4 regions of the Microbulbifer agarilyticus genome follow, and region 2 is predicted to be linked to each of the others. Evidence: predicted binding sites of a transcription regulator. Region 2 holds the regulator's gene; each other region holds the start of a gene.

The links. Region 2 encodes sigma-54, which starts transcription at its own class of promoters, with help from an activator protein. Its sites were predicted from a motif close to TGGCACANNNNTTGCNNT; they were not measured.
Region 1: a site for sigma-54 is predicted at 1,902-1,919, ahead of Mag101_RS11480 (HAD-IIB family hydrolase). Genes of this name have one in related genera too.
Region 3: a site for sigma-54 is predicted at 2,015-2,032, ahead of galU (UTP--glucose-1-phosphate uridylyltransferase GalU). Genes of this name have one in related genera too.
Region 4: a site for sigma-54 is predicted at 1,356-1,373, ahead of glnL (nitrogen regulation protein NR(II)). Genes of this name have one in related genera too.

Annotation. Positions count from the first base shown of each region.
Region 1 covers NZ_CP019650.1:2,770,345-2,773,553, forward strand. Annotated here, with positions in the region: gene Mag101_RS11475 (carbohydrate-binding module family 20 domain-containing protein) at 1-1,651, shown strand, start outside; gene Mag101_RS11480 (HAD-IIB family hydrolase) at 1,978-2,829, shown strand; gene Mag101_RS11485 (glycosyl transferase) at 2,842-3,209, shown strand, end outside.
Region 2 covers NZ_CP019650.1:3,206,373-3,209,581, forward strand. Annotated here, with positions in the region: gene lptB (LPS export ABC transporter ATP-binding protein) at 1-598, shown strand, start outside; gene Mag101_RS13415 (RNA polymerase factor sigma-54) at 828-2,291, shown strand; gene hpf (ribosome hibernation-promoting factor, HPF/YfiA family) at 2,481-2,774, shown strand; gene ptsN (PTS IIA-like nitrogen regulatory protein PtsN) at 2,837-3,209, shown strand, end outside.
Region 3 covers NZ_CP019650.1:1,026,868-1,030,076, reverse strand. Annotated here, with positions in the region: gene Mag101_RS04205 (ABC transporter permease) at 1-430, opposite strand, end outside; tRNA gene Mag101_RS04200 (tRNA-Ala) at 688-763, opposite strand; gene galU (UTP--glucose-1-phosphate uridylyltransferase GalU) at 949-1,860, opposite strand; gene gltX (glutamate--tRNA ligase) at 2,083-3,209, opposite strand, start outside.
Region 4 covers NZ_CP019650.1:4,041,184-4,044,392, reverse strand. Annotated here, with positions in the region: gene glnA (glutamate--ammonia ligase) at 1-218, shown strand, start outside; gene Mag101_RS16765 (DUF4124 domain-containing protein) at 433-1,122, shown strand; gene glnL (nitrogen regulation protein NR(II)) at 1,440-2,513, shown strand; gene glnG (nitrogen regulation protein NR(I)) at 2,567-3,209, shown strand, end outside.

The DNA.
Region 1 (3,209 bases), 440 kb from region 2:
CGAATGGCAATGGGATGACATTGCCGCAGAGTGCGAGAATGTACTTGGCCCTAAGGGGTTTTCTGCGGTGCAGGTATCCCCCCCACAAAAATCCATTGGCGGCAGCCAGTGGTGGACCCGTTACCAGCCGGTGAGTTACCAGATTGAGGGTCGCTCCGGCAGCCGTGCGCAATTTCAAAATATGGTTAACCGCTGCAAGGCGGTTGGTGTGGATATTTATGTAGACGCAGTAATAAACCATATGGCGGCCTGGGATAGATACTTTCCGGAAGTACCCTACGGCCCCAACGACTTCCACAACTGTACGTCCGACATAAACTATGGAGACGCCTGGTCGATTCAGAATTGCGACCTTGTTGGCCTGAATGACCTGAAAACCGGATCGAACTATGTGCAGCAGAAAATTGCCGACTACCTGAATGACCTGACCAACCTCGGCGTGGCCGGTTTCCGTATTGATGCCGCCAAGCATATGCCGGCATCGGATATTAACGGGATCAAAAACCGTTTGACCGGTAACCCATATATTTTCCAAGAAGTGATCGGTGCCGGTGGAGAACCTGTGCAACCGTCCCATTACAACTGGATCGGAGATGTAACGGAATTCAACTTCACCAATACAATGGGGCACTACTTCAAGCTGCGAGCGCCGCTGAAAGAGATCAGCAATATCGGCAACTGGCAAGGCTGGCTCCCGAGTTCCGATGCGGTCGTGTTTGTTGCCAACCACGATAACCAGCGCCAGAACACTGAAAACACCATTACCCATAAAGACGGAAACAACGCCAACAAAATGGCTCATGTCTTTATGCTGGGCTGGCCGTATGGTTACCCGAAGGTAATGTCGAGCTATGACTGGCACCACCATGACCAGGGCCCGCCATCACATGGCGCAAGCAGTTGTAGCAACGGCTGGTTATGTGAACACCGCGACCGCGAGATCGCCAACATGGTGGGCTTTCGGAACCATACCGTTGCGCACTGGGGTATCACCAATTACTGGGACAATGGCAATCACCAACTCGCATGGGGCCGTGGCGGACTCGGCTTCGTAGTCGTGAACATGGAGGGGAGTGACCTCAACCGCAGTTTCCAGACGGGCATGCCGGCAGGAGAGTACTGCGACATCATTCATGGGGACTTTGATGCGGCCAATGGATCCTGCAGCGGCCCTACCATCACCGTGGACACCAGTGGTAACGCCAACTTTAGCGTTTACTATCGCAACGCGTCTGCAATTCATGTGGGGGCGCGCGTGGGCGATGTATGCACCGATTGCACTGGTTCAAGTGGAGGGTCTTCCTCTGGAAGTGGTTCTGGAAGTGGCTCGAGCGGTGGCAGCAGTTCAGGTGGCAGCCCTGTTGAGACTGCGTTCACCTGCCATAACGGCTACACATACTGGGGGCAAAGTGTGTATGTGGTTGGGAATCTCGATGAGCTTGGCAACTGGGATCCCGCCAATGCGCAAAAACTTGACCCCAACAGCTACCCGACCTGGAACGGTTCAATCAATTTGCCCACTAACCAGTCAGTGGAGTGGAAATGCCTGAAGCGTGAGGAACAGAACCCCAACGCCGGTATCGAGTGGCAAAGTGGTTCCAACAACACCTTTACCTCGGGGCAAAACTCGACTCCCTCTGCGAGCTTTTAGTAGGGGATAGCGTGTAGCTTTCGACAGGCGCAACCTTGAGCACCTCCCCCAACGGGACAGTGCCAAGGTTGCGCCTCTTTTATCAACATCTACTCATGCCCCCTTCTGGTGCCAAACGAATTTCCTCCCTATTCCACCCCACCAACTTGGTGCAAAGATCCTTATACACCGGGCAGTTTTCTAACAACTAAGAAAAATACGCGCCAATCACCTGCTCTGAAGCGGTGCAATCCCTCATTTTTCAGGTGGCTGGCACTATTTTTGGATTATCAAAATAGAAGGCACGCTTTTACGTGTCGATAATAAGCGCAAAAGATTGGAAGCGAATGAGCAAACCAGAGAGAGCACACACCCAGTGGCTGGTCGCCAGTGACCTCGACGGCACCCTGCTGGACCACTTTACCTACTCTCACCAACCAGCCGATGCCGCACTGCAACATCTGGAAAACGCAAACATCCCTGTGATTCTCAACAGCAGTAAAACGCGCGACGAGATGCTGACGCTGCGCGGCACACTGCACAACCACCATCCGTTTATCGTAGAAAACGGTTCCGCGATTTTTATTCCGTCTGGTTACTTCCCGCAAAAACCCGAGTCTGCACAGGAGGAATCCGGCTACTGGGTTCTGGAGCCAGGAGCTCGCCGCCAGTCTATCCTCGACTTTCTGGCGCAGGACCGCGAACACCACGGTGCCCCCTACTTAAATTTCGCCGCCGCCAGTACCGATGCAATCGTCGCGGCAACCGGGTTAAGTCACGCACAGGCCGAGCAGGCAAATTCCCGCCATTATTCGGAACCGCTACTGTGGCAGGGTACGGAACAAGAAAAAGCGGCGTTTATCAACCGCGTTGAGGCCGCCGGCTTAGCCACGCTCCAGGGCGGACGCTTTCTGCACGTGCTCGGCCAGACAGACAAGGGACATGCAACGCAGTTACTGCAACGAATTTATCAACAGCACAGCGATCACCCCTGCAAATTGATCGGCAGTGGTGACGGCCCCAACGACCTGGACATGCTCAAGGTTGCCGACATTGCCATCATTGTGCGCTCGCCAACCCATGCCCCGCCCACGCTCGAAGACCACCCGTTTCTGGCCGTCACACAAAATACCGGCCCGCAAGGATGGGCGGATGCAATCCAGAAGCTTCTCGCAACAGAATTTAAAACTGCACAATAACAGGAAAATACTGTGACCGATTTTTTTCAAAATGGCGATATCACAACCCTGCACAATCTTTCCAATCGCAGCCTGGAAGATATGGAGGCGGATCTTATTCGCTTTGCGAAGCACCGCCCCATGTCGCTGTTGCTGCCGTCGCTCTACTCTGAACTGGAGGGCGAGGCACTCCCAAAAATTCTCAAAATTCTGGCCGAGGTTCCCTACCTTTCCGAGATTGTTATTGGCCTCGACCGCGCCGATGAATCCCAGTACCGCGACGCACTGAAGCAGTTCAGTATCCTGCCACAACACGTACGGGTACTGTGGAACGATGGCCCGCGCCTGCGCCAGTTGGATGCGCAGTTGCAGCGCGACGGCCTCGCCCCGCAAGATGCCGG
Region 2 (3,209 bases):
CACCTGTTTTTATATGATTGCGGGCTTGGTACAGGCCGACGCGGGCCAGGTTTTGATCGATGATGAGGACATTACCGGCCTCTCCATGCACGGTCGCGCCCGCAAGGGTATTGGCTACCTGCCACAGGAAGCCTCGGTATTCCGGCGCCTGTCGGTACAAGACAACATCATGGCAATTCTGGAGACCCGCAAAGACCTCGACCGCACGCAGCGCAAAGAGCAACTCGAGTCATTGCTGGAAGAGTTCCATATCACGCATATTCGCGAGAGCCTCGGCATGGCACTCTCCGGCGGTGAACGCCGCCGAGTGGAAATAGCGCGCGCACTCGCGACAAACCCTGCATTCGTACTGCTGGACGAACCCTTTGCCGGTGTTGACCCGATCTCCGTCGCCGATATCCAGCAAATCATTCGCCACCTGCGGGATCGCGATATCGGCGTCCTGATCACCGACCACAATGTGCGCGAGACCCTCGACATCTGCGAAATCGCCTACATCGTCAGCGAAGGTCACATCATCGCCTCTGGCAACCCCAGAGACGTCGCCGAAAACAAACGAGTGAAAGATGTGTACCTGGGCCATCAGTTCACGATTTGAGCCTTTTTCAGAAAAGCTTTCCAGAAACCGTGAAAAATAGAGATTTTGATCACGGGAATACACGCTTAACCGGAAGGCGTGACTTTTTCGGCATACTTATTGCTTAACTTGCCCCTTGTCTTCCTACCCTCCCCGGGGTAGTCTGCAGGAAATGAGCCTTATCCCGCCGCCAAAGGAATAAAATTCTTTTCGGTAGGTCATCGCCAGATTTTTCTGCCGGCAAACCTCTATGAAGCAGTCACTCCAGTTAAAACTCGGCACGCAGCTGACAATGACCCCCCAGCTGCAGCAGGCTATTCGCCTGCTGCAATTGTCGACGCTGGATCTGCAACAGGAAATTCAATCCGCACTGGACAGCAACCCGCTGCTCGAGTCAGATTTTGACGAGCACGCCGGCGAGTCCCACCAAGACCAGAACACCCCAGCCCAGCAAGCCGAAGAACGCACCGAGAGCGCACCAGAGCCCCAGGCAGAATCCACCGCCGAGGGGGACTGGAGCAGCGACATCCCCGACGAATTGCCGGTAGATACCCGCTGGGATGACATTTACTCCGGTGGCACCAGCAGCGGGTCGGCGGAAACGGAAGAGTACGCGCTGGAGCAGCGCAACGCGGTCTCCGAAAGCCTGCAGGATCACCTGCTGTGGCAACTGAACCTCACACCACTCACCGACTCGGACAAGCAGATCGGCGAGGCACTCATTGACGCCATCGCCCCGAACGGCTTTCTCGATACCAGCGTGGAAGAATTGGCGGAATCCCTCGAAGTGGATACCGATGAAGTAACCGCGGTCCTCAAGACGATTCAACAGCTTGAACCCGTTGGCTGTGGCGCCCGCGACCTGCGTGAAAGCCTGATCCTGCAGTTGCGTCAGCTACCCGAGGGGACCCCCTGGCTGGAACAGGCGCTGACCGTAGTCGGCCAGCACCTCGATCTGCTGGGCAAACGCGATTTTCGCCAGCTAAGCCGACGCACCCGCCTCAATGAAACACAGCTTGGTGAAGTGATGCGCCTGATTCAGACGCTCACCCCCTACCCCGGTGAAGTCTTTGGCGGCGAGGAGCCACAGTATGTGGTGCCGGACGTCATCGTCACTCGCAAGCAGGATCGCTGGGTAGTGGAGCTAAACCCGGAAACCACCCCCAAGCTGCGCATCAACGACACCTACGCCTCGCTGATCAAGCGAGCTGACAACTCCAGCGAAAACAACTACCTGCGGGACAACCTGCAAGAAGCCCGCTGGTTCCTGAAGAGCCTACAGAGCCGCCACGAGACACTGCTCAAAGTGGCCAGCAGCATCGTGGAAAAACAACAGGGCTTTTTCGAGCAGGGTCCCGAAGCCATGAAACCCATGGTGCTGGCGAATATTGCCGAGACCATCGGCATGCACGAGTCCACCATCTCGCGGGTGACCACCCAGAAGTACATGCTCACCCCCCGGGGCGTATTCGAACTCAAGTATTTCTTCTCCAGCCACGTGAGCACCGACTCCGGTGAAGACGCCTCATCCACCGCCATTCGCGCGCTGATTCGCAAGCTGATCGATGGCGAGCAGCCGCGTAAACCACTATCCGATAACAAGATCACCCAGGAACTGGACTCCCAGGGCATCAAAGTCGCAAGACGCACTGTGGCCAAGTACCGGGAATCCATGGGTATCCCCTCTTCGAGCGAGCGTAAGAGACTGGTCTAACCAAACCGGTCATTTTTCAGCGAAAACTTGCCTCGCATACTGACTACTTCGAGCCCTGAAAGCAGTATTCCGCACAACCAATAGCCCTGCGCCGAGTGTATCCTTCCATTCTGACGCACTTCCTAGTAGGGTTGCCGCCCTGAGCGGGGGTGCGACAGGATTCGTGTTGTACCCAATAAGGAGAAATCCATGCAGATCAATATCAGTGGTCACCATGTAGAAGTTACTCCGGCCATTCGCGATTACTGCCTGACCAAACTGGACAAGCTCTCCCGCCACAACGACCTCGTCAACAATGCACAGGTCACTCTGTCTGTCGACAAACTCACTCAGAAAGCCGAGGCCTTAGTGCACGTAAACGGCAACAAGGATATTTTTGCCGACTCGGAATCTGACGATATGTACGCAGCGATCGATTCGCTCACGGACAAGCTCGACCGTCAGCTGCTGAAACACAAAGAGAAGTTACGCAGTCACCGCTAGTCTCAGTACTTGGAGTACCCAAGAGCAACGGCTGACTTGCACCGCTAGATCATCTGTACGTTATGACATTGGAAGCATTACTCTCTCCCCGCCTGAGTCTTTGCCACCTGGCTGGGAGTAGCAAGAAGAAGCTGTTGCTCAATATCGCCCAGGCGATCTCTGAACAGTTCCCCGAGCTGGATGCCGACACGGTATTCAGTCAGCTGGTCGCCCGTGAACGACTGGGATCCACCGGTATTGGCGAAGGGGTCGCCATCCCCCACTGCCGCCTGCCCGGCTGCGAAAAGCCGATCGGAGTGCTGTGCACCACCTCCCCTGCGGTAGACTTCGATGCCATCGACCGGCAGCCCGTGGACCTGTTGTTTGCGCTGCTCGTCCCCGACGATTCAGAGCAGGAGCACCTCGATACCCTGGCGGAAATTGCCGCGCTATTCA
Region 3 (3,209 bases), 2.1 Mb from region 2:
AATTCCCAAAGGGCACAACCACCCCAAACCACGCCAGTACCGTGAGCAACGCGACAAGGCTAAACAGATAAATAGCAAACTCGAGCAGCACCCGAGTGAGCACCGCATCGAACGGACGCAATTGGCGGTAGTTGAACAAACCTCGATTGGATTCGACCGCAGCCACCCCCTTACCAAAACAATTACCAAAGCAAAGAAATGGTGCAATTCCACCCAACATAAATAGCAAGGTAGGAATGCCTGGGTAGAACTCTCGCCCAAAAAAACTGAAGATAGCTGCCAGCAGCATAATGTGCATAGCTGGCTCCAGCAGCATCCACGCGTAACCAAGACGCCACTTACCAAAGCGGGTCTTCATTTCACGCACTAAGAGCGCATGAATGACGTCCCGCTGGATCTGCCACGGGTTGCGCTGAACTACTGGCTGCATTTGTAATTTTTCTGTTGAACTTGAGACCGACGTAAAAACTACCGCACAGCCCCACCCCAAAATAACGCATTAATCTATGCCCCCAACAAAATAGGGACCACAGGACAGGTAATGTGACACACGTCTAAGCTTTATGGCGCAAAATTCTACCCAAAGACGCCACTGTAATCATCTGTAATTTTGCTACGGCATGTAACACCGACATAAAAGCTCAAACGAAAAAAGGCCACACCCTTGCGGATGCGGCCTTTTTGATTTGGTGGAGCTAAGCGGGATCGAACCGCTGACCTCAACACTGCCAGTGTTGCGCTCTCCCAGCTGAGCTATAGCCCCAAAATTGCCTTCTTACTTGAGTTTCCCCCGAAAGCGAGGCGCATTTTAACAGCGCCGCCTCGGGTGTCAACCAGAAAAACAACTTTTCAATCAATTAGTTAGAGCGTAATAAGGAGCACTCTCCTACCACTCTCAATGGATGCTGGGTCAGCCGCTGCCCCAACACCCGCCCAGCCCTAACCGGCTCAGGCCTCGGCCCCTGCCTTTGTTTTCTGCTGCCCCAGAAACTTCTGCAGCCCCACACCAATCTCAGGGTGATGCAAGCCGTATTCAAACTGGGCTTTCATGTAACCGAGCTTATTACCGCAATCATGGCTGTGACCAACGATACGGTAGGCGTCAACATTTTGTACCTTCAACAACTCATCAATGGCATCGGTTAACTGAATCTCACCACCAGCGCCCGGCTGGGTTTTTTCCAGCAGAGTCCAGATTTCCGCAGGAAGGACATAGCGCCCCACAACAGCCATATTGGAAGGTGCAGCATCAACACTGGGCTTTTCCACCATGCCGTCGATCTTGGCTACCCCACCCACTTTGAGGTCGGCACCCAGGCAGTCCACGACACCATATTTACTGACGTCTTCCCACTCCACAGATTCAACCATGATTTGGCTGGCACCCGTTTGCTCAAAATTACGCACCATGGCGGCAAGGTTCGAGGAAGTGAGGTCTGCAGCGTATTCGTCAACAAGAACATCTGGCAGTAAAACCGCAAATGGATTGTCACCCACGACCGGGCGCGCGCAGGCAATGGCATGACCAAGACCTTTTGCCTCAGCCTGACGTACAGAAATAACCGTGACATCACGCGGAATAATGGCGCGCACCTCGTCCAGAAGCTGTCGCTTCAGGCGATTTTCTAACTGCGCTTCCAGCTCGAATGAAGTATCGAAATGGTTAGTGATGGCGTTTTTACTGGCGTGAGTTACCAGCACAATCTCCTTTACACCAGCCTTTACTGCCTCGTTCACTACATACTGGATAAGTGGCTTATCCACTATCGGCAACATCTCTTTTGGAATTGCCTTAGTTGCAGGCAACATCCGGGTCCCCAAACCCGCAACCGGTATAACGGCCTTTTTTACTGCGGTCATAAGTGTGTCCTTGTGTCTTTAATTTACTTCTCGGCTAGATCCTTAGCCCCTTAGGTGTGCGCGATTCTACACCCCAAATGTGACAACTGTCACATAACGTTTCATTCTGATACAAATCTTTTACTTTTGGCACCAAGGCCATTCAGTAATTAGTTAGGCAAAAAAAATGCCACTCTGTACAGAGAGCGGCACTTTTTATCCACTGCCTTTCAGGAAATACATTTAGGCCAAGCTGTTGTATTCCTTTTCCCAGCGCTTCAGCACCTTTTTACCGGCACCGCCAAGCACGTCGATGGCCTGGCGCAGGCGGGCGCGGCTGAGGTCGGCGCCCAGCAGGTCCATGGCATCCATAACTGAGAAGGACGCGGTAGTTCCGCTAATGGCGACGAACAGCGGCGCATTGAAGTCTTTGAGCTTGATGCCCATCTGGGTAGACAGCTCTTTGACCGCGGCAAAGATGTTTTCCTTGTTCCAGGTGCGCAGGGCTTCCAGGCGCCACAGGGCGAATTGCAGCAGCTTCTTCTGGTCGTCCAATTCCATCTTGTTGCCGGCGAAGCTCTCTTCGGTGAGGCCGAGACTGCCAGCAGCGAGGAAGCTGACCAGCGGCATAAAGTCACCGAAGGTTTCCATACGGCCCTTCGCGTGGGGCAGTACCTTAAGCAGGTTGTCGCGGTTCAGCAGCCACTTCTGCAGGCGGTCTGCCAGTTGCGCGTCTTCCAGCTCACGGATCCACAGGCCGTTCAGCCAGCTCAGTTTTTCCACATCGAATACAGGGCCACCAAGGGAGACGCGCTGGATGTCGAAGTGCTTGAGCATTTCGTCCAGGGTGAACTTCTCGCTCTCGTCCGGCATGGACCACCCCATGCGGCCGAGGTAGTTGAGCAGCGCTTCTGGCATAAAGCCGGCGCGCTTGTAGTACAGGATGGAGGTGGGGTTTTTGCGCTTGGACAGTTTGGTTTTGTCCGGGTTGCGCAACAGTGGCAGGTGGCACAGCACCGGCATATCCCAACCAAAGTATTCGTACAGTAGCTTGTGCTTGGGTGCGGAGTTAATCCACTCCTCGCCGCGCAGTACATGGGTGATTTCCATCAGGTGGTCGTCTACCACGTTGGCGAGGTGGTAGGTGGGCATACCGTCGGACTTGAGCAGGATCTGCGCATCTACCTGCGCCCAGTCAATTTCGATGGTACCGCGCAGCAGGTCTTCGACCATGCAGGTGCCGGTCTCTGGCACGTTCATGCGCACCACGTAGGGTTCGCCGGCGGCTTTACGCTTTTCCACTTCTTCAGCGGGCAGCGCCAGGTCACTGGGCTTAAGGGTTGCCTTGCCGGATTCCTGCAGCTGCGCAC
Region 4 (3,209 bases), 830 kb from region 2:
ACGATCTGCCGGCGGAAGAGCTGGCCGAGTACCCGACCGTTGCTTCCAGCCTGGAACAGGCTCTGGACGCACTTGATCAGGACCGCGCGTTCCTGACCGAAGGTGGCGTATTCACCGACGACGCGATCGATGCGTACATCGACCTGAAGCGTGAAGAAGTTCAGCGTGTGAACATGACCACTCACCCGGTTGAGTTCGACCTGTACTATTCCGTATAAGCAGGTATCATCAGCGCGCCGCCGCCGATTTTCCTCCGGGAGATTGGTGAGAACGGCGCAAAGATGACGAGAAAGCCCACACCTTGCGGTGTGGGCTTTTTTTATGGGCTTTTTATGGCTCTTTTGTGCACAGGCGCTTTACGTCGCGCCCGGGTTCACGAGTACACTAGCCTTACTAAATAGGTAGGTTGAAAACACGATTGCGGGAGCGCCCATGATCAAACTGACCGCGTTGCTTGCGGTGCCACTGGCGGCACTGCTGATTGCCACCGCGAGCGCCCAGGACAAGTCCGACACCACCAAGGGTGGCTCTGGCTCTAGTAGTAGTGGTAATGGCTCCGTCTATAAAATCGTCGGACCCGACGGCCGCGTGACTTTCAGCGACACCGCACCGGCGGGCGAGAAGGTGGAAAAGATTGAGATTGGGCCAATCAATGTGCAGCCCATTGCACCGAAAAGTGCGCTGCCCACGCGCAAGCTATCTCCGCGCTCCGGCGATGAGCGCCAGCGCGAAGACCTGGGCCCCATCAGTTTTGCCATTGTCAGTCCGGCGGATGATGCAACCATCCCTCCCGGCCAGCGCTTTATCGTGCTGCAGGTGGCCCTGAATCCGGTGCCGCGGGATGGTTACCGTTTTTTCGCGGTCATCGACGGCCAGCGCTGGAGCGGCGGTTCATCCACCAACAGCCTGGACATCTCCGCGCTGGAGCGCGGTACCCATACCATCCAGGCGGTGCTGTATAGCGCCACTGGCCAGCCGTTGGCGCAGTCGCAAACCATTCAGGTCCATGTGAAGCGACCGGGTGGACAGGTTCCCGATTTCCCCGCCCAGCAGGCGCCACAAATGCCGAAGGCACCGCAGGTCCCCGGTATCGCGAAGCCGCCCAGCCCCCAGCCGCGCTGATACGCCCCTCTCCTCCGTGGTGCACCCTGTTCTATGCGGTGCGCCACCCTGACGCTCTGGTCCGCTCGTCTTCTCTGCCGCACCTTGCTTGGTCCCTTAGCACCTCCGTGCCCCGCAATGAACAGCCAAATTGGCTATTTTTCACTCAATGCACAATAATGGTGCGCGCACCGGTGGCCGACGCCGCCAGTGCCCTCTAATTCATTCTCTTTCATCGATTTTTTGCGCCATTTTGGTTTGCTTCTTGCACTCCCAATAGGCGAATCGGACAAGTGAACAACATCGCGACATTTAACGCCTCAACCTCGGAAGCTGGAATGCTCAACGATCGTCAGTTACGCCTGCTGCTGGATAACCTCACCTCGGCCGTATTGGTGCTCGATGACAAGCTGGCGCTCTGCTACCTGAATTCCGCTGCGGAAAACCTGATAGCGGTTTCCAATGCGCGCGCCAGTGGCCAGCCACTGGAAGAGGTGGTGCGAGAAAATCCGGCGGCACTCGAGGCGTTGCGGGCGTCTCTCGCCAGTGGTGAGAAGTACACGGTACGCCGTGCCCTGTGGCTGTTGCACAACCTGGAAGAGTGTACCGTCGACTACTCGGTAACCCCGCTGCCGGACCTCGGGCTGTTGCTGCTGGAAGTGCAGTCCATGGATCGCCTGCTGCGCATTGCCCGCGAAGACGCACTGCTTTCCGCGCAGGAGACTACCCGCAATCTGGTGCGCGGCATGGCGCACGAGGTGAAGAATCCACTGGGTGGTATTCGCGGGGCGGCACAGTTACTGCAAACAGAATTGAAAGAGCTGGATGACGACGGCTTGGGTGAGTACACCCAGATCATCATCGAAGAGGCGGACCGCCTGCGCAATCTGGTGGACCGCATGCTGGGGCCGCGCAAGCCGGTCGAACTGCAGCCGGTAAATGTACACACCATTACCGAGCGGGTAGCGCAGTTGATCGAGGCAGAGTGCAGCGGCGCACTGATTATCGAGAGGGACTACGACCCGTCGATTCCGGACATCCCCGCCGACAGCGAGCAGCTGATCCAGGCGGTACTGAATATTGCCCGCAATGCCATGCAGGCCATCGCCGAGAGCATTGGCCTCGGTAAGGGCAGCCTGATGATCCGCACCCGGGTGCAGCGCCAGTTCACTATCGGCCGCCGCCACTGTTCGCTGGTGTGTCGCATCGATGTGGTGGATAACGGGCCGGGCATACCGGAGGACATCCGCGAGCGTATTTTCTACCCGATGATTTCGGGGCGCGCGGAGGGAACCGGACTGGGACTGTCCCTTTCGCAGCAGATTATTAACCAGCACCGGGGGCTCATTAAATGTGAGAGCGAGCCCGGGCAAACTGAATTTCAGATTTATCTGCCGCTGGCATCGGAGTAGCTGCGACAGAATCGTATACGCACAGATTTTTGACTTGGAACGCAGGCCGGAAAATTACTATGAACAACCGTGTTTGGATCATTGATGACGACCGTTCAATCCGCTGGGTGCTCGAGCGCGCGCTATCCCGCGCCGGCATTGACACGACCTGTTACGAGAATGGTGACCGGGCGCTGGATGACTTCTATAGCGAATCGCCGGATGTTGTGATCAGCGATATCCGCATGCCGGGGTCCGATGGCTTCAAGCTGCTGCAGCGTTTCCAGGCGGAACGCCCCAACCTACCGATCATCATCATGACCGCGCACTCGGATCTCGACAGCGCGGTTGCCGCCTATCAGGGCGGTGCCTTCGAATACCTGCCCAAGCCCTTTGATGTGGATGAGGCCGTAGCGGTTACCCGCCGCGCGCTGGCGCTGGCCAACGAGCAGCAGCCGGAAGAGTCGGTAGTGATCGAAAATGGTATCGGCAACAAAGAAATTATTGGTGAAGCGCCGGCCATGCAGGAGGTTTTCCGCGCGATTGGCCGCCTGTCGCACTCGAACATCACGGTATTGATCAATGGTGAGTCCGGTACCGGTAAAGAGTTGGTGGCGGCAGCACTGCACAATCACAGTCCGCGCAAGAACCAGCCGTTTATTGCATTAAATATGGCGGCGATTCCCAAAGACCTGATGGAATCCGAATTATTCGGCC